4 regions of the Streptomyces sp. RK9 genome follow, and region 3 is predicted to be linked to each of the others. Evidence: riboswitches for the same ligand, from Rfam matches in the RefSeq annotation. Region 3 holds a riboswitch; each other region holds the start of a gene.
The links. Region 3 has a riboswitch for cobalamin ahead of AB6L24_RS08545 (ABC transporter substrate-binding protein). Riboswitches for the same ligand answer to the same signal wherever they lie in the genome.
Positions count from the first base shown of each region.

Region 1 (5,519 bases), 470 kb from region 3:
CGCAGGGCTTCGCGGCGCAGACGTCCGCCGCGACGGCGATCCTCGCCTCCTCGCACATCGGCTTCTCCCTCTCCACCACCCAGGTCTGCTCCGGCGCCGTGATGGGCGCGGGCCTCGGCCGCAAGGGCGGCGTGGTCCGCTGGTCCACGGCGACGCGGATGTTCGTGGCGTGGGGCCTGACGCTCCCGGCCGCCGGTCTGGTCGGCGCGGGCGCCGAGCTCCTCACCAAGCAGGGCACCTGGGGCATCGCCACCACGGCCGCGCTCCTGGTCGGCGGCTCCGCCGTCATCTGGTCGCTGTCGCGCCGCCAGCCGGTCGACCACACGAACGTCACGGCCGACGAGATCGGCACCCCCGGCGCCGGCACCGCCGAGCCCGCGGGCGTCGTGACCACCGCCATCGCCGCCGTCACCCCGCCCCCGGCGGGCCCGGTGACCACCGGCACCGGGACCTCCGCGGTCGAAGGCGCCGCGCCCGCCCCCTCCGTGGCGGACTCCGCCCGGCCCGCCACGGTGTAAGGAAGCAGCAGCATGAAGATCGACTGGGCAGCTCTCGGCTCCGTCTTCGGAGTCAGCCTCGTGGTGACCGTCGCCCTCGTGGGCCTGTTCACCCTTGGGATCGTGGGCCTCTCCAAGCAGGAGCAGGCGCGGACCGCCGGGGGCGGCACGGCCGCGGTACCGGCGCGCTTGGGGGCGTACGCCTGCTTCGCGCTCTGCGTGGCGGCGGTCGCGTACGGGATCTATCTGATCGTCGTCTGACGGCGCGGGCGCCACAGCGCCCCGTCCGAAAAGCCCTGAGGGGCGGCCGAACTGGCCGCCCCTCAGGGCTTTTCGGCGTTCCGGCGCCTGGCCAGGAGGCCCGCGGACCGCGCGGGCGACACGCGCTAGCGATCATCCGCGATCAGGCAACACTGCGACTCGCTCATGTTCGATTAGACATGTGGCATACTGGGTAGCAGCACTCTGCTAGGGTCGGGCGCACATATGTCAGACAGAGCGGCTGCGCTGCGCTGCACGGCGGAGGGCCAGTCTGCGTTAGGCATACCTTCGTATCGCTGCCCTTCGTACGGCTTCATGGCGAGCTGACTCCTGGTCGTAGTGAAGGAGCCTCATGCCCAGCGAACTGGACCCGAGCCTGAACCGCCGTAAGCTCCGCATCGCCCTGCGCAAGGCCCGTGAGGACGCCGGGCAGACCCAGGGTGAGGCGGCGAACGAACTCGAATGGTCACTGTCGAAGCTGAACCGCATCGAGAAGGGCACCGTCAGTGTCTCGGTGACGGACCTGAGGGCACTGCTGCGTCAGTACGGCGTGGACGACGAGGAGAAGGTGACGGAGCTCGTCAACGCCGCTCGGGGCTCGAAGGGCCAGTCGTGGTGGACGCAGTGGTCGGACGTCGCCAATCCCCGGTTCTCCGAATATCTGGGGTTCGAGGCCGCGGCGGTCTCCCTGCGCACTTACCAGCCCATCGTCGTCCCCGGCCTGCTGCACACCGAGGAGTACGCCGACGCCCTGGCCACCCCCGAGGTCAGCGACACGAACACGCGCCGCCGCCTGGTGGAGTTCCGCACCGCGCGCCAGGAGCGGGTCTTCGACCAGGACAACGGGATCGAGGACCTGCACTTCATCGTGGACGAGGCGGCGCTGCGCCGCCGTATCGGCGCCCCGGCGGTGATGCGCGGCCAATTGCAGCGGCTCCTGGAGGTGGCGGAGCATCCGAACGCCACCCTCCAGGTGCTGCCGTTCACCGCCGGGGCGCTGCTGAGCACCCAGACCCCGTTCGCCCTCCTCGGCTTCAAGGACGACGACGACCTGATCTACGTGGAGTTCTCGCAGGCCGTCATCGCGACCCGGGAGAACTACGAGCTGGTCGCCAACTTCCAGGACTGCTTCGAGCAGTTGCAGGAGATCGCGTACAGCGGAAGCCAGGCGATCGACCTGATCAGCGAGGTCAGGGAAGGCTTCGCAGGCTGATTCTCGGAGCCGTCCGCTCCGGGACGAGGGGAGGTCTCGCGCCATGTGGGTCGTCATGTTGGCACGGTGGCTGTGGCACCACCTGACGGCCGCGCAAGCCGCCGCCCCGGACGGCTCCCCCGGCTCCCCCGGCGCCCCTGGGGTCCCTGCCCCTGCGGGCGCCGACGGAGCGGGCGAGGCGGACCCGCCGCCGGGCCAGGACCTCACGGCACCCGCCGCCCCCACCCACGTCAACGACCTCATCCGGGAGGGTATGAAGGACCCCGACTTCGCCCGCGAGCTGGACCGGCTCCTCGACCACGAGCACCGGCGCAGCCTGCACTCCCAGGAACTGCAGACGCTCAGCTTCCTCGCCAAGACGGGCTGCGTCTCGCTGTGCCTGGCCGTCGTGGTCGTGACGATCGCACCCGTCGTGATCATCGGCCGGAGCGTCGTCGCGCACTACGACATCAGCCCCTGGCACTTCGCCGTCGTCCTCAGCGGCGTCTGCGGACTGCTCACCGCCGCCGTGGGCTGGGTCGTACGGATCCTCAGGCGCGGCCGCCGCCAGGACCCCGCCGCTCCGGCCGAGCCCCGCCCGCCGGCCGACGGGGCGTCCGCGGACGGACCCGCTCCACGGGCGGGCGCGGGATGAGCGACGCACGGCCCCACACGACACCGGCGGCGACCGCCACGGCGGCGGACGTCGCCAGCCACACGACGAGCCGTAACGGCACGCCCTCGACGAGGAGGGAGGCGAGCGCGCCCGTCAGGGCGGCCACGCAGCCGCAGAGTCCGCAGTACACCACCACGGCGAGCCGCCTGGTGGACGGCGGGACATGCCTGCTCAGTGGCAGCTGCCTGCTCTCAACCCCCATGGTCTCCAGCCTTCCGTGCGCACGCTGGGACAGGTCACTCCACCCCGACTCTCCCCGAGGCCACCGCCCTCACAAACGCACGCCACGCCGGTGGCGTCACGGCCAGGTGCGTCTCGCCGCGGCGGTTGGAGTCACGCACCCACACCCGATCGCCGGGACGGGCCACTTCCACACAATCGCCGCCCGCCGTGGCGGTGTAACTGCTCTTGAACCACTGCGCTGCCGGTAAGTACGCGTCGGCCACACCGCCCCCTTGCCCCGTGCGCTCACAAGAGTCGGCGTCGCCCGAGCGGGTCCGCATGCCGCGCCGCTCTCCTGCTGTCATGTTCAAGTTTACGAACGGGCGTTGCTCCCGCCTAGCCGTAAACCGGCCCCCGGAACCTTCCGTGTGGAGCTCCGCACACTCTCCCGTCGCAGGTCAACAGCGAGTTGACGGGCGTCGTGGGCCGTGGTGGACTGCCGGAGCCATTTACGGCGGCAGGAGAGGAAGCCGGTGCGAATCCGGCGCGGTCCCGCCACTGTCACCGGGCGATCCGACGCGATCCCCGGGAGCCAGGAACTCTCGCCGCCGATCTCGTCGAACCAGGGCGCGGAAACCCTGAGTGAGGACATATCGCCATGCGCGGCCGCCCGTTGCCGTCCCCTGCTCCGCCCGGGGCCCCGTCGCGGCCGAGAGCCCTCCGCCGCGTGTCGGCGGGCTGACCCCCATGTGTGCCGATCGCGACTTCGCGTACGGCGCCGCCGCCGGACTCCTCGGTGACCTGCTGCTCGGCGATCCTCGCCGCGGGCATCCGGTCGCCGCGTTCGGGCGTGCGGCGGGGGCCGTCGAGCGGGTGCTGTGGCGCGACCACCGCGGGTGGGGCGCGCTGCACACCCTGGTGTGCGCCGGGGGCGCCGTCGGCGCCGGTGCGCTCGCTTCTTTCGCCGTACGCCGCTCGCGTGCCGCTTCCGTCGGGCTGACCGCCGCCGCGGCCTGGGCCGTCGTCGGCGGGACCTCCCTCGCGCGGGAGGCGCGCGCCATCGGGGGCGCCCTCGCCGCGGGGGACGTGGACGTCGCCCGGGAGCGGCTGCCCCATCTGTGCGGGCGTGATCCCGCGGCGCTCGACGCCGACGGGATCGCCCGGGCCGTCGTCGAGTCCGTCGCCGAGAACACGTCCGACGCCGTCGTGGGGGCGTTGGTGTGGGGGGCCGTCGGGGGTGTGCCGGGGCTTTTGGGGTTCCGGGCCGTCAACACGCTCGACGCGATGGTCGGGCACCGGTCCCCGCGCCATCTGCGGTACGGGTGGGCTTCTGCTCGGCTCGATGATGTCGCCGGGTGGCCCGGGGCTCGGCTCACCGGCGTGCTCGCCGTGGTCGCCGGGGGGTCCCCTCGGGGGGCGGTGCGGGCTTGGCGGGCCGACGCCTCGAAGCATCCCAGCCCCAATGCCGGGGTCGTCGAGGCCTCCTTCGCGGGGGCGTTGGGGGTGCGGCTCGGGGGGACCTTGTCCTACGCGGGGCGGGTTGAGCATCGGCCTGTCCTCAACGGCGAGGGGCGGGCTGTCGCCGTGGGCGACATCGAGCGGGCCGTGAAGTTGTCCCGGAGGGTCGGGTGGCTCGCCCTGGGTGTTGCTGTGGCCGCTGACCTTGCACGGGGTGCACGCGCGACCAAGCGGCACCCGGCGCCGTGGGCTGTGCCCACCCGTCCCGCCCTGCGGGACGATCGCCCACAGCGGGAGACGGCAGGCAATCGGCTGCCGGAGCAGCACGGGCAGCCCGCGCCACATGCGCAGTCACAGCGACCTGGAGGTGGCGCGTGAGCGGTGGGCTGTTGGTTGCCGGGACCACCTCCGACGCCGGGAAGAGTGTGGTCACCGCCGGGATTTGTCGGTGGCTCTCCCGCAAGGGAGTCTCCGTCGCGCCGTTCAAGGCGCAGAACATGTCCCTGAACTCGTTCGTCACTCGGGAAGGGGCCGAGATCGGGCGGGCGCAGGCCATGCAGGCGCAGGCCGCTCGGGTGGAGCCCAGTGCGCTGATGAATCCCGTGCTGTTGAAGCCGGGGAGCGACCGGTCGAGTCAGGTCGTGCTCATGGGGAAGCCGGTGGGCGAGATGAGTGCCCGGGGCTATCACGGGGGCCGGCAGGAGGCGTTGCTCGACACCGTCGTGGGATGCCTGGAGGAGCTTCGGGGCACGTATGACGCCGTGATCTGCGAAGGGGCGGGGAGTCCCGCCGAGATCAACCTCCGGCGGACCGACATCGTGAACATGGGGATCGCGCGGGCCGCCCGCTTCCCGGTCGTCGTGGTCGGGGACATCGACCGCGGGGGTGTGTTCGCGTCGTTCTTCGGGACCGTGGCGCTGCTGAGCCCCGCCGATCAGGAACTCGTCGCGGGCTTCCTCGTCAACAAGTTCCGCGGGGACGTGTCGCTGCTCGAACCCGGCCTCGACATGCTGCGCGACCTCACCGGGCGGAGCACCTTCGGCGTGCTGCCGTTCCGGCACGGGCTCGGCATCGACGAGGAGGACGGTCTTCGGGTCTCGCTGCGCGGGGCGGTGCGGGAGTCCGTCGTGGCGGCGCCCGTCGGCGCGGACGTGCTGCGGATCGCCGTGTGCGCGGTGCCGCTGATGTCCAACTTCACCGACGTGGACGCGCTCGCGGCCGAACCCGGCGTCGTGGTGCGGTTCGTGGACCGGGCCGAGGAACTCGTCGACGC
Region 1 covers NZ_CP173703.1:2,627,238-2,632,756, reverse strand. Annotated here, with positions in the region: gene AB6L24_RS10635 (anion permease) at 1-518, shown strand, start outside; gene AB6L24_RS10630 (hypothetical protein) at 531-758, shown strand; gene AB6L24_RS10625 (helix-turn-helix domain-containing protein) at 1,111-1,971, shown strand; gene AB6L24_RS10620 (hypothetical protein) at 2,015-2,605, shown strand; gene AB6L24_RS10615 (DUF397 domain-containing protein) at 2,863-3,129, opposite strand; cobalamin riboswitch at 3,272-3,413, shown strand; partial or broken gene AB6L24_RS10610 (cobalamin biosynthesis protein) at 3,536-4,471, shown strand; gene AB6L24_RS10605 (cobyric acid synthase) at 4,621-5,519, shown strand, end outside.
Region 1: linked by a shared signal. The riboswitch ahead of AB6L24_RS10610 (cobalamin biosynthesis protein) and the one ahead of AB6L24_RS08545 (ABC transporter substrate-binding protein) in region 3 are both predicted to bind cobalamin.

Region 2 (5,519 bases), 1.4 Mb from region 3:
CGGGGTGACGGACGTGACGCAGCCCGCCGGGGTGGCCGACGAGGACGCCGCGTCCAGGACCGCGCCGAGCGTGGTGGTCTTCGCGGTCGGCGTGAAGGCGACGGAGCAGACCTTGAGCGACGTGCCGTCGTCGACGGTCAGGGCCAGGCTGGTCGCGGTGCCCGGCGTGAAGTCGGAGGTGGCGGCCCAGCGGGACGCGCCCGCCGTCGTCGGGGTCGGCGGGGCCGCCATGAAGCCGCCCCCGGCCACGGCTCGCAGGCCGTCGATGGAGGCGTACGCGGACGGCGTGGTGTCGGTCGGCAGGTACTTGAAGCCGCCGGCCGGCTTGAACTGCTGGGCGATGAGGAAGTCCACCGGGGTCTTGCCCGCGGGTGTGAGGAAGTCGCCGGTCTGCGGGTTGATGCCGCACGCGTTCAGGCCGGAGACGGCCCAGCCGTTGGAGTCGGTGTTGGCGCCGAACAGGGCGGCGAAGGCACCGGAGTTGTTGATGAGCTTCGACTTCAGGAAGGCCCGGGCCCTGGTGATGGCGGGGTCGGTCGCGGGCACCCCGGACACGCACAGGGAGGCCATCGCGGCGCCGGTCATGTCGATGTCGCCGGGCGTGGCGAGCGCGTCGGGGTCGCCCTCGGCCTTGCCGAAGTTCCAGCCGCCGTCGTTGTGCTGGTTGGCGCGCACCGTGGCGACGGACCTGTCGAGCAGCGCCTGCGGCACCCGCTTGGCGCCGGACTGGGTCTTGGCGCCGCCGAGCGAGATGAGGGCGAAGACCGTGCCGTTGAAGTTGGACGGCGAACCCCAGTAGCCCGGCGCGGAGTTCTGCCAGTGCCCGTAGGTGTCCGCGATCAGGTTGCGGCTCGCCGAGACGCGGGCCGGGTCGATGCCCGCCGAGTAGGCGTTGATGATGCCGCGTTCGTAGTCGGTGACGACCGGCGACGTGCCCGGCCAGCCCGCCGCCGCGAGGTGCGCGCGGTACACGGTGCGGGCGTTCTTGGAGGTGTCGCCGCCGGGGCTGACGTCGGCGGCCGCCGTGCCCGCCGAGGCGAACGCGGAGAACGCCCACTCGTTGGAGAGGCCCGCGCCGGCGTACGAACCGTCGGCGCCCTGCAGGGATCTGAGATAGCTCACGCCGTTCGTCCTGGACGTGGCTATCTGGCCGGGGGTGGCCGTGGCGGCCGCGGGGAGCGCGGTGAGGACGAGGGCGCCCACCGCGCCGAGTGCGGTGGGTACGGCGAGGAGGGTGCGACGGGCGGCACGGGACGAGGTCATGTCGGGGAGCTCCCGGGGTGAGGGGGCGGCGGCCTCACGTCCCCCCGCGGCCGGTCCCCTGTGCGTGGACCCGAGCCGGACGACACGCGGCCGTCGCCCGAGCGCGTGGGGTCGACGTCCATTGACGCTGGCCGTTCGGGCATTCGGGCTCGGCCCGGCTCCCTGCCGGTCCACACCGCTGCGCGTCAGCTCTGGGTTCGCACCAGATTCCCCCGATCGGCAGCACAGGACGGTACTCGAACCTCACAGAACCCGCACACCCTTGCCACCGCATTCGCAACTGTGCTCTAATTCGGCCGATTCCAAGCTCAGTCATCAGGGGAAGCCGGTCGAAGTCCGGCGCTGACCCGCAACCGTAGGTTCGCCGAGCACCTCAAGTGCCCGGCGGGCGAGCCGGATTACCTGGACTGAGGGCTAGCGATTGACGCCGTCGCGGACTACGGCGTGGTTCGGACGGTTTCTCCACGCGGGCCCCGGCCCCGGGCCTGCCACCACGCGGATTCCGCCGCGGCCGATGCCCAGGGGGCAGTGGTGGGGCAGGGAACCGGACGGGTCCGGAGCATACGCACGAGAGGCGTCGCGCTGTTGTGCGCGGCCGCGACAGCGCTGGGCGGCGGCGTCCTGCTGCTCGGCCCGGCCACTCCCGCCGCGGCCGATCCGATGAGCTCCTGCACCCGCACCAAGGGCGCGGTCGTCGCGGTGGACTTCGCCGACTGGGGCGGCGGCGTGGTGCGCGGCTGCGACGCGACGCCGACGACCGGCTACGACCTGCTGCACGAGGCCGGATTCAGCACCGAGGGCACCGAGCACGACGGGCCCGCGTTCATCTGCCGCCTCGGCCACAAGAGGTTCAACTCCGGTAAGCAGTACCCGACTCCGGGCCAGGAGAAGTGCAGGCTCACTCCGCCCGCCACCGCGTACTGGTCGTACTGGATCGCCCCGCCCGGCCAGGACTACTGGACCTACAGCCCGCTCGGCGCCATGAGCCAGAAGTCGAAGAACGGCTCCGTCGAGGCCTGGGTGTTCGGCGCCACCGACCCCGACGGCACCAGCGGCGGCCCCACGTTCACCCCCGCCCAGGTGCGCGCGGGCGGCCAGACCGACCCCGCTGACAACCCGCCCGACGTCAAGCCCGGCAAGGTCGACCTGAAGGCCGCGGACGCCTGGCTGCGGGGCCGGCTCACCGAGGGCGACCACGTCCGCGACGAGGGCGCCGAGAACGCCAACCTCTACCAGACGGCGAACACCGCCCTCGCCCTCGCGGCCACCAAGGGCCGCAGCACCACGCTCGACCGGATGAAGTCCTACCTCGCGGCGCGCACCGAGGAGTTCGCCTACCCGCAGGGCACGGACAAGGCCCCGAGCCCGCTGGGCGCGGCCCTGCTCGCGCTGCTCGCCGAGAGCACCGAGGGCGACCCGCACTCCTTCGGCGGCCACAACCTGGCCCGTGACCTCGGCAGAAGCGTGTGCACCGCGGGCGGCACCGCCGACTGCGTCGCCAAGGGCGACTTCCCCGGTGTCGGCGACGTGGAGACCCAGGCCCTCGCCGTGCTCGCGCTGCACCGCGCGGGCCGGAAGATCCCCGCCGACGCCGTCGCGCGCGTGGCCGCCCACCAGTGCAAGGACGGCGGCTTCAGCCCGACGCTGATGCGGGACGGCGACACCTGCTCCTACAGCGACCCCGCCACCACCCCGTACGCGACCATCGCCCTCCAGCAGGCGGGCGGCCACGCCGACGCCGTCGCGAAGGCCCGCAAGAACCTGCGCGGCGCCCAACTGCCCACCGGCGCCGTCGCCGCCTACCCGGGCGTGACCACCGGGGACGTCACCGCCACCGGCAGGTCCGCCCAGGCGATGCGGCTCCTCGGCGACACGGTCCGCGCGGACGCCGCCGTGTCCTGGCTGTCGCGGCAGCAGACGAAGTCCGGCGGCTTCGGCTCCGACGAGGGCGCCACCGACCCGGCGATCTTCCCGACCTGGGCCGCCGCGCTCGCGGGCGCGCGCACCAGCCTGGCGTCGCTCACCACCAAGCGCCCCGACCAGACCAAGCCGCCCGTCGACCCGACGAAGCCGCCCGTCGACCCCACCGACCCCTCCGACCCGGACCCGGTGAAGCCGCCGACCTCCGGTGTGCGGCCGCCGTGGCGCGCCGGTGAGGGCCCCGACCTGAAGAAGGGCACCGCCTACCTCACGGCGGGCTCCCGGCTGAAGAAGGGCCACTACTACGAGAACGTCGCGGGGACCGGCTTCGCCGACTACGGCCTGACCATCGACGGCGCCTACGCCCTCGCGGCCACGGGCACGAACAACAACAAGCTGCGCGGCATCGTCGACTTCCTCGACGGGGAGGGCAAGGACGCCAGCTCCGGGCGGCGCACCGTCAACGACTGGACGGGCGTGGGCACCTCGCACGCGGCCGGCGGCTCCATCGGCAAGGTCGCCGTGCTCGCCCAGGCCGTCGGCAGGAACCCGCGCGACTTCGCCGGGCACGACCTGATCGCGGCACTCGGCAAGGCCGTCTGCAAGAAGAAGAGCCAGGGCGCCGACCGCAGCTGCGCGGCCAAGGGCGCCTACCGGTACGCCCCTTCGGTGTTCTCGCAGTCCCTCGCCGTCATCGCCCAGCTGCGCGCGGGCGAGAAGCGCGCGGCCGCGGCCCCCGTCACGTACCTGCGGAGCCTGCAGAAGTCGTCCGGCGCCTGGCCGAGCCTCATCCCGCCGACCGGTGACTCCGAGGTGGACTCCACCGCCATGGCCGCGATGGCTCTGGACCTGGCCGGTGACACCCGCTCCGAGAAGGCCGTCACCAAGGGCCTGAAGTGGATCGCGTCCCAGCAGCTCCGCAGCGGTGGGTTCCCCGGCGCGTCCGGCGACTCCGTCAACTCCGCGGCCCTCGCGGTCCAGGGCCTCTCCCTGGACGCCCCGAAGTACACGACCCAGATCAAGAAGGCCCGCAAGTTCCTGGCCAAGCAGCAGAACGGGGACGGCGGCTTCAACGTGGCGGCCGGCGGGCAGCGCGGCTCCGACGTCCGCGCCTCGACGCAGGCGCTCGGCGGCGCGATCGGCACCTCGTTCGGCACGCTCGTACGCGACCTGGACGGGACCCGGCCGCAGCCGCCGGGCGCGTCGTCGGACGAACCCTCGGGGGCTCCCGGCGACGGCGGCACCGACGTCGACATCGTCACCCCCGGAGGCGGCCCAGGAGACGGCTCCGCCGCGGGGGACACCCCGACCGGACCGCTCGCCTCGACCGGCGCGCAGGTGACGGGCCTCGCCCTCGCCGCCGTCGTCCTGTGCCTCGCGGGCTGGCGCACCCTCGTCGTCGCCCGCCGCCGCGGCGGCCTCGCGGGAGGCAGCCGGTGATCCGCCGCTTCCTGCGCTCCGCCCTGAGCGCGGCGGGCGCCCTCGCCCTGGCCGCGGGCGTGCTCGCCGCCGGTACGGGCCAGGCCGCCGCCGCGCCCCGGCCCATCGGGCAGTGCACCACCCGGTCGGGTGCGGTGCTCGCCGTCGACTTCAGCGACTGGGGCGGGCCGATCCTGCGCTCCTGCGGCACCACGCCCACCACCGGCTACGAACTGCTCAACCAGGGCGGCTGGCGCACCACCGGCACCGGCCACGACGGCCCCGCGTTCATCTGCCGGATCGGCTACAGCGGTTACAAGGGCGGCAAGCAGTTCCCGACGCCCGCGCAGGACGACTGCGTCCTCACGCCGCCCGCCACCGCCTACTGGTCGTACTGGCACGCCGACCCCGGCGCGAACACCTGGGAGTACAGCCAGCTCGGCGCCATGCTCTACAAGCCCAAGCCGGGCAGCGTCGACCTGTGGATCTTCGGCGGCACCAACATCGAGGGCACCAAGGGCCGTCCGACGGTCAGCCCGAATCAGCTGCGTGCCCGCAACACCCGCCCCGTCGGCGGCAAGGCCCCCGCCCCGCACCAGACGAAGACCGCGAAGCCCCTGCCGCCCGGCGTCGACACCGGCCCCGCCCCCGAGCGACCCGTCACGGAGAAGCCCGCACCCGAGCCGAAGAAGGACGAGACGGGCAAGAAGGACGAGACGGACAAGAAGAAGGCGAAGCCGAAGCGCAAGGAGTCGCCGTCGCCCTCCGCCACCGAGAAGCCCTCGCCGTCGGCGGGTTCCCGCGGCGCGAAGGCCGCGCCCAGCCCCTCCGCCAAGGTCGTCGACGCCGCCCCGGCCGCCGACGCCGACCACGACGCGGGCTCGTACGTACCGGCCGCCCTCACCGGCGCCCTGGTC
Region 2 covers NZ_CP173703.1:803,212-808,730, reverse strand. Annotated here, with positions in the region: gene AB6L24_RS03415 (hypothetical protein) at 1-1,263, opposite strand, end outside; cobalamin riboswitch at 1,401-1,476, opposite strand; cobalamin riboswitch at 1,541-1,689, shown strand; gene AB6L24_RS03410 (prenyltransferase/squalene oxidase repeat-containing protein) at 1,924-4,623, shown strand; gene AB6L24_RS03405 (hypothetical protein) at 4,620-5,519, shown strand, end outside.
Region 2: linked by a shared signal. The riboswitch ahead of AB6L24_RS03410 (prenyltransferase/squalene oxidase repeat-containing protein) and the one ahead of AB6L24_RS08545 (ABC transporter substrate-binding protein) in region 3 are both predicted to bind cobalamin.

Region 3 (5,519 bases):
ACGTGCAGTGGTTGTAGAAGGCGTCGGAGGAGGTCTCGTAGAAGCCGCACGGGTCGGCGGCCGCGGGGGTCGCGGTGACGGTCACCGCGCCCAGGGACGTGAACGCGAGAGCGGTGGCGGCGAGGGCGCTGGTCACCAGGCGACGGACAGACACGGGGAACTCCTTGGTGAGGGGGGTCGGTTCGGCCCGGAACCGTGCGCGGTCCGGGGCGGCTTTCGGCCCGAGGATCGCAGCCCCGCGGCGCCCCGGTTGATCGAATGGCGCCCCGTTCACCTGGAAGAACGTTCCCCCCCTCCGCCGATCGGATGGATCTCCTCCGTTTGACCCCCGCGGGACCCGTCACCTCTACCCCGTCGGACCCGGCACCGGGGGTGGGCCGCCGACCCGCGCCGCGAGCCGCTTCGGAGCCTGAACGCGGTAGCTCTCGGTGAGGAGTTCCGCCACCTCGGCCCAGTCGGTGTCCTCGTCCAGGCGCATGCCCACGACGTTGCGGCCCCAGGATTGGCGGAAGAACGGGGCGCCCGCGTTGGTCAGCGCCTCGAACTCCTCGCCGCCCGAGCGGAACGTGAGGGTCGTCGTGAGCCCTTCGGTCGCGACGGCCCGCGCCGACGGGGAGTGCGAGCGGGTCCAGTCGGTCAGGTAGACGTGCGCGAAGGTCGCGGTGCGGATGCGCCAGCGGGTGCCGATCCAGGCCGGTTCCTCGTGCGCCTCGGGGAGGTTCAGGCACACGGCGCGCAGGTGGGTGAGGACGTCGAGGGGGACCTCGTCGTCGTCCGGGATCCTCTGGCTCGTCATGGGCCCTCCCCCTGGCTGCGGGTCTCCGGTGGGTTCGCGACGGGTTCTCCGGTGAGTTCGCCGCGGGTTTCCGGCGAGTCTAAGGACCCGGCTGCCGCGGTGGCGTGCGCAGGAAGCGGACCGACACGTGGTCCAGCGCGTCCGCCGGTGGCGTCACGCGCGCCCGCACCCCGTACACCTCCGCGATCAGCTCCTCCGTGACGACCTCGGCGGGCGTGCCGTGCGCGTACGCCCTGCCCTCCCTCAGGACCAGGATCTCGTCGCAGAACATGGCGGCCAGGTTGAGGTCGTGCAGGGCGATCACCGTCGTCACGGGGAGCGAGGCGATCAGGTTCAGGAGGTCCAACTGGTGCTGGATGTCCAGGTGGTTGGTCGGCTCGTCGAGGAGCAGTTCGCGCGGGGCCTGGGCCAGGGCGCGGGCGATGTGGGCGCGTTGGCGTTCGCCACCGGAGAGGGTGTGCCAGGACTGGTCGGCCCGGTCGGTGAGGGAGGTGCGGTCCAGGGCGTCCCGGACGGCCCGCTCGTCGGCGGGGGTGGTGCCCGACCACGGCCTGCGGTGCGGGATGCGGCCGAGGGCCACCACCTCCCGCACGGTCAGCTCCACCTGCGTGGTCGCGTGCTGGTCGACCACCGCGAGCCTGCGCGCCGTCTGTCTGCGGCCGAGCCGGGGCAGCGGCGTGCCGTCCAGCGTGACCACCCCCGCCGCGGGCGCGAGGACACCCGCGAGGAGGCGCAGCAGCGTGGACTTGCCGGAGCCGTTCGGGCCGATGAGGCCGAGGGTGGTGCCCGGCCGGGGGGCGAGGGTGATGCCGTCGACGATGAGGCGGCCTCCGGCCTCGTGCGCGACCCGGGCCGCCGCGAGTCCGGCGGGTGCCGGATTCTCGTACGTCATCGGCTTCTCGTACGCCGTCGACTTCTCGTGCGCCGTCGGATCCTCGCGCGTCACGGGCTTCTCGTACGTCATCGGCTCCTCCGCGTCCGGTACAGCACCGCCACGAACGCCGGTACGCCGATCAGTGACGTGACCACCCCCACCGGGACCTCCTGCGGGTCGAGGACCGTGCGGGCGAGGGTGTCCACCCAGATCAGGAACACCGCGCCCGCGAGCGCCGTCACCGGGAGCAGCCGCGGATGGCCCGCGCCCACCACCGCCCGGGCCGCGTGCGGCAGCGCCAGGCCCACGAACCCGATCGCCCCGGCGCTGCTGACCAGGGCCGCCGTCAGGAGCGCCGTGGTGCACAGGAGGAGCACGCGCACCCGGCCCACGTGGACGCCGAGGGTGGCCGCCGCGTCCTGGCCGAAGGCGAACGCGTCCAGCGTGCGGGCGTGCAGCAGGCACACGGTGAGCGCGACGACGAGCACCGCGCCGCACGTCCAGACGTCCGTCCAGGCCGCGCCGCTCAGCGAGCCGAGCAGCCAGAACAGCACGCCGCGGGTGGTCTCCGCGTCGGCGGCGGTGAGGACGACGAAGGAGGTGAGCGCGGAGAAGAGCTGCATCGCGGCGACCCCGGAGAGGACCACCCGGTCCGTGGTGTCGCCGAGGGTGTGGCTGAGCAGCAGGACGAGCGCGAACGACACGACGGCGCCGATGAACGCGCCCGCCGACACCGTGAGCGCTCCCCCGCCGACGCCGAGGACCACGACGGCGACGGCGCCCGTGGACGCCCCGGAGGAGACACCGAGCACGAACGGGTCGGCGAGCGGGTTGCGCAGGAGCGACTGGAGCACCGCCCCGCACACGGCGAGGCCCGCGCCGCACACCGCCGCGAGGACCGTGCGCGGCATCCGCAGGTTCCACACGATGCCGTCGCGGATCGGCGTCAGCTCCGCCTCGCCCCAGCCGAGGTGGGCCGCCACGGCCGACCACACGTCGGGCACGGAGATGTCGGCGGGGCCGATGGTGACGGCCACGGCGACGGAGAGGAACAGGACCGCGAGTCCGGCCAGGGCGAGGAGTCCGCCGCGCAGCGCGACGCGCAGCCGGCCGCCCGCGGCGCCCCTCACTTCGCCAGGCCGAACTCGCGCAGCGCCGCCGCGACTTGTTCGATGCCGTCGACGGTGCGGATGCTCGGGTTCAGGGCCTGGCCGCTGAGCAGGACGTAGCGCTTCTTCTTCACGGCCGTGAGGTTCTTCGTGGCCGGGTTGGACTCCAGGAACTTGATCTTCTGGCGGGCGGACTCGGCGGACTGGGACCTGCGGGTGAGGTCGCCGATGACGAGGACGTCGGGGTCGCGGTCGGCGATGGTCTCCCAGTTGATCTGGGGCCACTCCTCGCGGGTGTCGGCGAAGGCGTTCTGCACGCCGAGTTCGCGGGTGATGACGCCGGGGGCGCCGCAGCAGCCCGCGATGTAGGGGGCCTCGGAGTTGGCGAACCAGTACATGAGGGTGGTGTCGGAGGCGTCGACGGACCCGGCGGCCCTCGCGGCCCGGGACTTGAGGTCCGCGATCAGCTTCTCGCCGCGCTTCTGCACGTCGAAGACGCGGGCGAGGTCGCGGATCTCGCCGTACACGGTGTCCATGGTGAGGGTCTTGGTGCGGGTGCCGTCGTCGTCACCGGCGTTGTCCTTGCCGGCGCAGTCGGTCGGCGAGACGTAGACGGGGACGCCGAGTTCGGTGAACTTGGCGCGGTCGGCGACGCCGCCCTTGCCGACGGTGTAGAGGAACGAGGCGCTGACGAAGTCGGGTTCCTCGTCGAGGACCTTCTCCAGCGACGGGTAGCGGTCGGCGAGCCGCGGGACCTTGGCGTTCTCCTTCTCCAGGCCCTTCAGGACGGGGTCCGTCCAGGTGCCGGTGCCCACCATGCGGTCGGCCAGGCCGAGGGAGAGCAGGATCTCGGTGGAGCCCTGGTCGAGGGAGACGGCCCGCTTCGGCGGAGCCTGCACCTTGGTCTTCTCGCCGCACGTGGTGAGGGTGACGGGGTAGCCGGGGCGCGCCTTGTCCGACGTCTTCGTCGGTGCGCCGCCGCACGCGGTCAGCAGGAGGAGGCCCGCACCCAGCAGGGCGGTGAGGGGTGTGCGGCGAGCGCGCCGCGTGGTCGAAGGCACACGTCTTCCCGAGTCTCAGGGCTCATGCGCGGAGCCTGGTCTGCGAACTCCGCCGCCCGTGCGGACGGCGGTGCCAGCAGGTCTTCGGACTCGGGTTCGTCCGGGCGGGGCCGCCTTCCCGGGGGTCCGTGGACTCCCAGTGGCCGCTGGCCCCGCCCGTCCCCCTCACCGCTGCGCGTCAGTTCCGGATTCCCACCGGATTCCCCGACCCAGGTGCGGGTACGACTGGCGTCCGCAAGCTATCACTCCGGTACGACATCAGCCCTGGTCGGGGCGGGGCTCACCGCGGTAGGTGCCGAAGGACCACTTGTTGCCCTCGGGGTCGGCGATCGCGAACTCCCGGCTGCCGTACGGCTGGTCCTCGATCTCGCGGATCACCTTCACGCCCGCGGTGGTGAGGCGGAGGTAGAGGTCGTCGACGTGGTCGGTGACGACGTACGCGCCGAACGTGCCCGGCTGCAGGCACCACTCGGCGGACTTCGGGTCATGGCTGCCGAGCATGACGCCGCCGCCCTCGGGCCAGTCGAGCTGGGCGTGGGCGACGCGGCCGCCGTCCTCGTACACGGCGGTGCGCAGGAAGCCGACGGTGCCGACGAGGAAGTCGATGAGGGCGGGGGCGTCCTGGGCCTGGAAGGTGGCCCAGACGTCGGCCGGGCGACGGTTCGCGGTGGCTTGACCGGTCTGGCCGGTTTGCGTGCTCTGCGCGTTCTGCGGGTTCTCGTTGCTGTTCATGCGTCCCAGTCTTCGCCGCCCCCGTGCCCCCCGGCTTGGATATTCCGGCACTCCTCGGCCGTCCAGGCGCTGGGGCTCAGGCCCGTGTACTGCTGGAAGTCCCGGACGAGGTGGGAGTGGTCGTAGTACCCGCGGTCGGCGGCGATCCGGGCGAGGTCGGGGCGCGCGCCCGCGGCGACCACGCGGACGACGGCGGCCTTCGCGTGCTGGAAGCGGATGAGGCGGGCGGCCTGCTTCGGGGTGACGCCGGTCTCGGCGCGGAACAGCGCCGACAGGCGGCGTTCGCTGAGGGCGACGTGCGCGGACAGGCCGCGCAGGGTGCCCGCGCCGCGGTGCCGGGCGAGCCAGGCCCAGGCCTCGCCGACCTCGGGCCGCACCGTCCCGGCGTGCTCCGCGTCGGCCGCGCGGCGGGCCAAGTAGGCGTTGAGGAAGGCGAACCGGTCGCTCCAGGTGTCCTGCTCGCAGAGGCGTTCGCGGACGTCGGCGGCGACCCGGCCGAGGACGTCGGTGCCGTCGGTGACGAGCTGTCCGGCCAGCTCGGCGGCGGGCAGGCCGAGGAGCGCGCGGGCCGCGAGCGGGTGCACGGCGAGCTGGATGCCGGCTTCGTGCTCGGGCTGGACGACGTAGGCGGGGCTCTGGTGGAGGCCGCCGACGACGATGTCCGTGCGGACGGCGTCGGGTCCGGTCGCCTGGCTCGGGGTGCGGCCCGTGGTGACGGGGCCGTCGAGGGAGAAGATCAGCGTGAGGTACGGGGACGGCAGGCCGCGGTGCAGGGCGGGGCGCTGCCCCTGGCTGCGGTAGCCGACGGCGGACACGACCGCACCGCCGGGCGGGGGCGCGGCCCGGACGAACTCGCGGGAGGCGGTGTCGCCGTCCCTCACCTCGGTGTCCGTAGCCGTGGGGCCCATGAAGCCATTGTGCGCGGGCGCGGGCGGGCCTGTCGTCCG
Region 3 covers NZ_CP173703.1:2,159,915-2,165,433, reverse strand. Annotated here, with positions in the region: gene AB6L24_RS08565 (DUF6355 family natural product biosynthesis protein) at 1-154, opposite strand, end outside; gene AB6L24_RS08560 (MmcQ/YjbR family DNA-binding protein) at 347-796, opposite strand; gene AB6L24_RS08555 (ABC transporter ATP-binding protein) at 876-1,688, opposite strand; gene AB6L24_RS08550 (FecCD family ABC transporter permease) at 1,757-2,800, opposite strand; gene AB6L24_RS08545 (ABC transporter substrate-binding protein) at 2,797-3,840, opposite strand; cobalamin riboswitch at 3,898-4,085, opposite strand; gene AB6L24_RS08540 (VOC family protein) at 4,099-4,572, opposite strand; gene AB6L24_RS08535 (helix-turn-helix domain-containing protein) at 4,569-5,480, opposite strand.

Region 4 (5,519 bases), on a different replicon from region 3:
CTTCCTGCTCATGGCGCTGCCCTCGCTCATCGGCCACGCGCACGACCGGCGGATCGACCGCCAGCTGCGCGAGGCCGAGCGAGGGCAGCAGCTCTCAAGCCGGAGCCCGGCTCAGGACCCGGTCCGGGTCCCGGCTCAGGACCTCGCTCAGAACTCGTCGTCGAAGGAGACCGAGCCCTCCACGGCGACCTGGTACGCCGAGGGGCGCCGCTCGAAGAAGTTGGTCAGCTCCTGAACGCCCTGCAGCTCCATGAACGAGAACGGGTTCTCGGAGCCGTAGACCGGCGCGAAGCCGAGGCGCTGGAGGCGCTGGTCGGCGACGCACTGCAGGTACTCGCGCATCGACTCGGTGTTCATGCCGGGCAGGCCGTCACCGCACAGGTCGCGCGCGAACTGCAGCTCGGCGTCGACCGCCTCCTTCAGCATGTCCGTGACCTGCTGCTGCAGCCGGTCGTCGAACAGCTCCGGCTCCTCCTTGCGGACGGTGTCCACGACCTCGAAGGCGAAGCTCATGTGCATCGTCTCGTCGCGGAACACCCAGTTGGTGCCGGTCGCGAGGCCGTGCAGCAGACCCCGGCTGCGCAGCCAGTAGACGTACGCGAAGGCACCGTAGAAGAACAGGCCCTCGATGCACGCCGCGAAGCAGATCAGGTTCAGCACGAACCTGCGCCGGTCGGCCTGGGACTCCAGGCGGTCCAGCTTCTCCACCGAGTCCATCCACTTGAAGCAGAACTCGGCCTTCTCCCGGATGGACGGGATGTTCTCCACGGCCGCGAAGGCGGCGGCGCGGTCGTCCGGGTCCGGCAGGTAGGTGTCGAGCAGCGTCAGATAGAACTGGACGTGCACGGCCTCCTCGAACAGCTGCCGGCTCAGGTAGAGCCGCGCCTCGGGGGAGTTGATGTGCTTGTACAGCGTGAGCACGAGGTTGTTCGCCACGATCGAGTCGCCGGTCGCGAAGAACGCGACCAGACGGCCGATCAGGTGCTGCTCCTCGGGCGTGAGCTTGGCCAGGTCGGCCACGTCCGAGTGGAGGTCGACCTCCTCGACGGTCCAGGTGTTCTTGATCGCGTCGCGGTAGCGCTCGTAGAAGTCCGGGTAGCGCATGGGGCGGAGCGTCAGCTCGAAGCCGGGGTCGAGCAGGTTCTTCTCACCAGATGTCGTGGTGGTGTGCAGGTCGGACTGGGACATTACTGGCAGGCCTCGCAGGACTCGGGGTTTTCCAGGGAGCAGGCGATCGCCTCGGGGTCGGTCACCTGCTGGGGGACGGGGGCAGCGGCGGCGGCCTGGCCGGACGCCGCGCGGGCGATGCGCGTCGCCGGGCGCGAGCGCAGGTAGTACGTGGTCTTCAGGCCGCGCTGCCAGGCGTAGGCGTACATCGAGGAGAGCTTGCCGATGGTCGGCGTCTCCAGGAACAGGTTCAGGGACTGCGCCTGGTCCAGGAACGGCGTGCGGTCGGCGGCCATGTCGATGAGGCCGCGCTGCGGGATCTCCCAGGCCGTGCGGTACAGGTCGCGGACGTCCTGGGGGACCCAGGTGAAGCCCTGCACCGAGCCGTTGGACTCGCGCAGCGCCTCGCGGGTCTGCGCGTCCCACACGCCGAGCCGCTTCAGCTCCTGCACCAGGTAGGAGTTGACCTGGAGGAACTCGCCGGACAGGGTCTCGCGCTTGAAGAGGTTGGAGACCTGCGGCTCGATGCACTCGTACACGCCCGCGATGGACGCGATGGTGGCGGTCGGCGCGATGGCGAGGAGCAGCGAGTTGCGCATGCCCGTCCTGCCGATACGTTCCCGCAGGGCCGCCCAGCGGTCGGGCCAGGTCAGCTCGACGTCGTAGTGGTCGGGGTGCAGGACGCCGCGCGCGGTGCGGGTCTTCTCCCAGGCGGGGAAGGGGCCGATGGGGGTCCCCCCTGCACCGGAGCCTGTCGAAGGTGCTTGGGGGCGCTCGGCGAGGTCGGCGGACGCCTCGTACGAAGCGAGCATGATGCGCTCGGCGATGCGGGTGGAAAGGGCGCGCGCCTCGGGCGAGTCGAACGGCAGCTTCAGCTGGAAGAAGACGTCCTGGAGGCCCATCGCGCCGAGGCCCACGGGCCGCCACTTGGCGTTGGAGCGCCCGGCCTGCTCGGTCGGGTAGAAGTTGATGTCCACGACGCGGTCGAGGAAGGTGACGGCCGTGCGCACGGTGGCGTCGAGCCGCTCCCAGTCGATGTCGCCGCTCGCCGTGTCGACGAACGCGCCCAGGTTCACCGAACCCAGGTTGCACACGGCCGTCTCGCCGTCGTCCGTGACCTCCAGGATCTCCGTGCAGAGGTTGGAGGAGTGGACGGTGTGGCCGGGCTCGGCGGTCTGGTTGGCCGTGCGGTTGGCGGTGTCCTTGAAGGTCATCCAGCCGTTGCCGGTCTGCGCGAGGGTGCGCATCATCCGGCCGTACAGCTCACGGGCGGGGATGGTCTTCTGCGCGAGACCGGCCGCCTCCGCCTTCTTGTACGCGGCGTCGAACTGCTCGCCCCACAGGTCGACGAGCTCGGGCACGTCGGCCGGGGAGAACAGCGACCACGGCTGGTCGGCGGCGACGCGGCGCATGAACTCGTCGGGGATCCAGTGCGCCAGGTTCAGGTTGTGGGTGCGCCGGGCGTCCTCGCCGGTGTTGTCCCGCAGCTCCAGGAACTCCTCGATGTCGGAGTGCCAGGTCTCCAGATAGACCGCGGCGGCGCCCTTGCGGCGGCCGCCCTGGTTCACGGCGGCGACGGAGGCGTCGAGCGTCTTCAGGAACGGCACGATGCCGTTGGAGTGCCCGTTGGTGCCGCGGATCAGGGAGCCGCGCGAGCGGATACGGGAGTACGAGAGCCCGATGCCGCCGGCGTGCTTGGAGAGCCGCGCGACCTGGTGGTAGCGGTCGTAGATCGAGTCCAGCTCGTCGAGCGGCGAGTCCAGGAGGTAGCAGGACGACATCTGCGGGTGCCGGGTGCCGGAGTTGAAGAGCGTCGGCGAGGACGGCAGGTAGTCCAGACGGCTCATCAGGCGGTAGAGCGCGGCGACCTCGTCCAGGGCCCGCTCGGAGGCGTCCTCGGCGAGACCGGCGGCCACGCGCAGCATGAAGTGCTGCGGGGTCTCGACGACCTTGCGGGTGATCGGGTGCCGGAGCAAGTAGCGGCTGTGCAGGGTGCGCAGGCCGAAGTAGCCGAAGCGGCGGTCGGCGCCGTCGGCGAGCGCGGCGTCCACGAGGCCGTCGAGGTGCTCCGCGTGCAGCGTGGCGAACTCGGCGGTGCGGTCCGCGATCAGGCCCTCGCGGTGGCCGACGGCGACGGACTTGGAGAACGACGTGACGCCCTGCGAGGCGGCTTCCTCGCGGATGCCGATGGTCAGGAGCCGGGCCGCGAGCTGCGAGTACGCGGGGTCCTCGGAGATGAGGCCGGCGGCCGCCTCGATCGCGAGCTCCCGCAGCTCCACCTCGTCGGCCTTCGCCGAACGGCCGCGCAGCGCGGCGGCGGCGACCCGGCCGGGGTCGGCGTCGGGGAGGTCGGCGGTGAGGTCGGTCAGGACGCGCAGCAGGGCGGTCCCCGGTCCGTCGGTGGTCTGCGCGGCCTGCTGGGCCTCGGCCTGCTCGGCGGCCTGCGCTGACGCGGGTTCGGCGGGCGCGATGGTCACGTGGTGCTCTCCCTCGCTCGGCTCTGGGCCTTCGAGGGGGCAGGACGGCACGGACGCGCCCGCGCAGGGGCGACTCCGCGTCCACCAACCCATTCCGCGAGGCCCGGACGTCTCTGGCACCGGGACCGGACGGTCCAGGTGCGCTGTCGGCAGGTCGTCGGACTCACCGGCGCATGTTGCGGGCGCGAGCGCACAAATGCGTACCAGTACACCGTTGCGGGACAGTTCCGGACTTGCACCGGATTCCCCTGCGGCGACAGCGAGGACGAGCATACATCTTGTGCTGGCTTTCGGTGCCACCCCTAGATGTTGTGTCGGAGGGTAGTGGCGCTGTCGCGCGACGGGGCGCCCTGAACCTCAACTCGGGGGCGGGGCGTGGCATTCCGAGGGGGCGTTCAGCCACCCGCGCCCGGCGGGTCCTGGGGCGCGCCGTCGCCGTCGCGGGGGATGTCGCCGCGCTCCACCGGCGTCGCGGGGGAGGTCTTCTTCGGCAGTACGGCGTCCAGCTCGGCCGCGTCCGCGCGGTGCGCCTCCTCGGCGGCGGCGCGCAGCGTGTCGCGGTCCACGAGGGCGGGGTCGGCGGAGAGCTGGATGCGCAGGCCGTGCTCGGAGCGGGCGTACGCGTGCCAGGAGCCGGACGCGTCGGTGCTGTCGGGCGCGCCGGGGCCCGGCGTGCGGTACCAGCCCTTGCCGTCCTTCTCGCAGCGCTTCGCGGGCGGGTGGAGGCCTCGGCAGGACGTGTCGTCGACGGTGCCCCGCTCCACGCCGACCTTGATCTGCGCGCCGCCCTTCCTCGCCACGTACACCGCCTGGAAGCCGTCGTCCCCGAGGACGCCCACGGACTGCTCCGCCAGCGTGAACCCGTCGGCCTCGGTCACGTACACGTGCGCCGTCCGGGTCTGGGCGGCGCGGGCGCGGTCCTCCAGGTCGGCCCGGGAGGGCGTCGATCCGGCGCCGGAGCCCGCGTCCTCGGAGGCCCTGTTCTCGGACCCGGCGGTCTCGGTGCCGCACCCGGTGAGGGCGAGGGGCGCGAGCAGCAGCAGGGCGGCGGGGAGCAGGAGGTGAGTGCGCGGCATGGGCCCATTCTTTCGTACGCCGGTTCGGGGCCGGAGGCGGCACGGCGAAGGCCGCCGCGCCCCGGGCGGGGACGCGGCGGCCTCCAGGCGGGGCCGGGGCCCCGGGCGTCAGTGCCCGGCACCCACCTTCGGCAGTTCGACCGCCACGCCCTTGTCGCCGGCGTCCGCGGTGTAGTCCTCCGGGGACGTCTCGTCGACGCCGTCGGGGGCGCCCGCGGCCCGCAGGACGAAGGTGAGGACGACGGTCACGACGACGTTCAGGACGAACGCGGTCAGGCCGATGTAGCCGATCTCACCGATGCCCGGGATCTCCTTGGACGAGCCGCCGAAGTGCTTCTGCGTCGGCGAGGCGACCCCGTACGCGGCGACCGTCCCGTAGATCATGCCGACCGCCCATCCCGCGAGCAGCGCCCACCGGTGGAACCAGCGCGTGAACAGGCCGCCGACCAGGGCGGGCATGGTCTGCAGGATCCAGATGCCGCCGAGGAGCTGGAAGTTGATGGCGACCGTCTTGTCCATGGTGAGGACGAAGGCGAGCGCGCCCACCTTCACCAGGAGCGAGACCAGCTTGGAGACCTTCGTCTCCTGGGCGGGTGTCGCGTCGGGCCTGATGAAGTCCTTGTAGATGTTGCGGGTGAAGAGATTCGCGGCCGCGATGGACATGATGGCGGCCGGGACGAGCGCGCCGATGCCGATGGCCGCGAAGGCGACGCCCGTGAACCAGTCCGGGAACATGTCCTCGAACAGCTGCGGGATCGCCAACTGCCCGTTCTCGACCTTCACTCCGGCCGCGATCGCC
Region 4 covers NZ_CP173704.1:2,539,008-2,544,526, forward strand. Annotated here, with positions in the region: gene AB6L24_RS31550 (hypothetical protein) at 1-235, shown strand, start outside; gene AB6L24_RS31555 (ribonucleotide-diphosphate reductase subunit beta) at 148-1,188, opposite strand; gene AB6L24_RS31560 (ribonucleoside-diphosphate reductase subunit alpha) at 1,188-3,644, opposite strand; cobalamin riboswitch at 3,775-3,934, opposite strand; gene AB6L24_RS31565 (hypothetical protein) at 4,040-4,720, opposite strand; gene mctP (monocarboxylate uptake permease MctP) at 4,829-5,519, opposite strand, start outside.
Region 4: linked by a shared signal. The riboswitch ahead of AB6L24_RS31560 (ribonucleoside-diphosphate reductase subunit alpha) and the one ahead of AB6L24_RS08545 (ABC transporter substrate-binding protein) in region 3 are both predicted to bind cobalamin.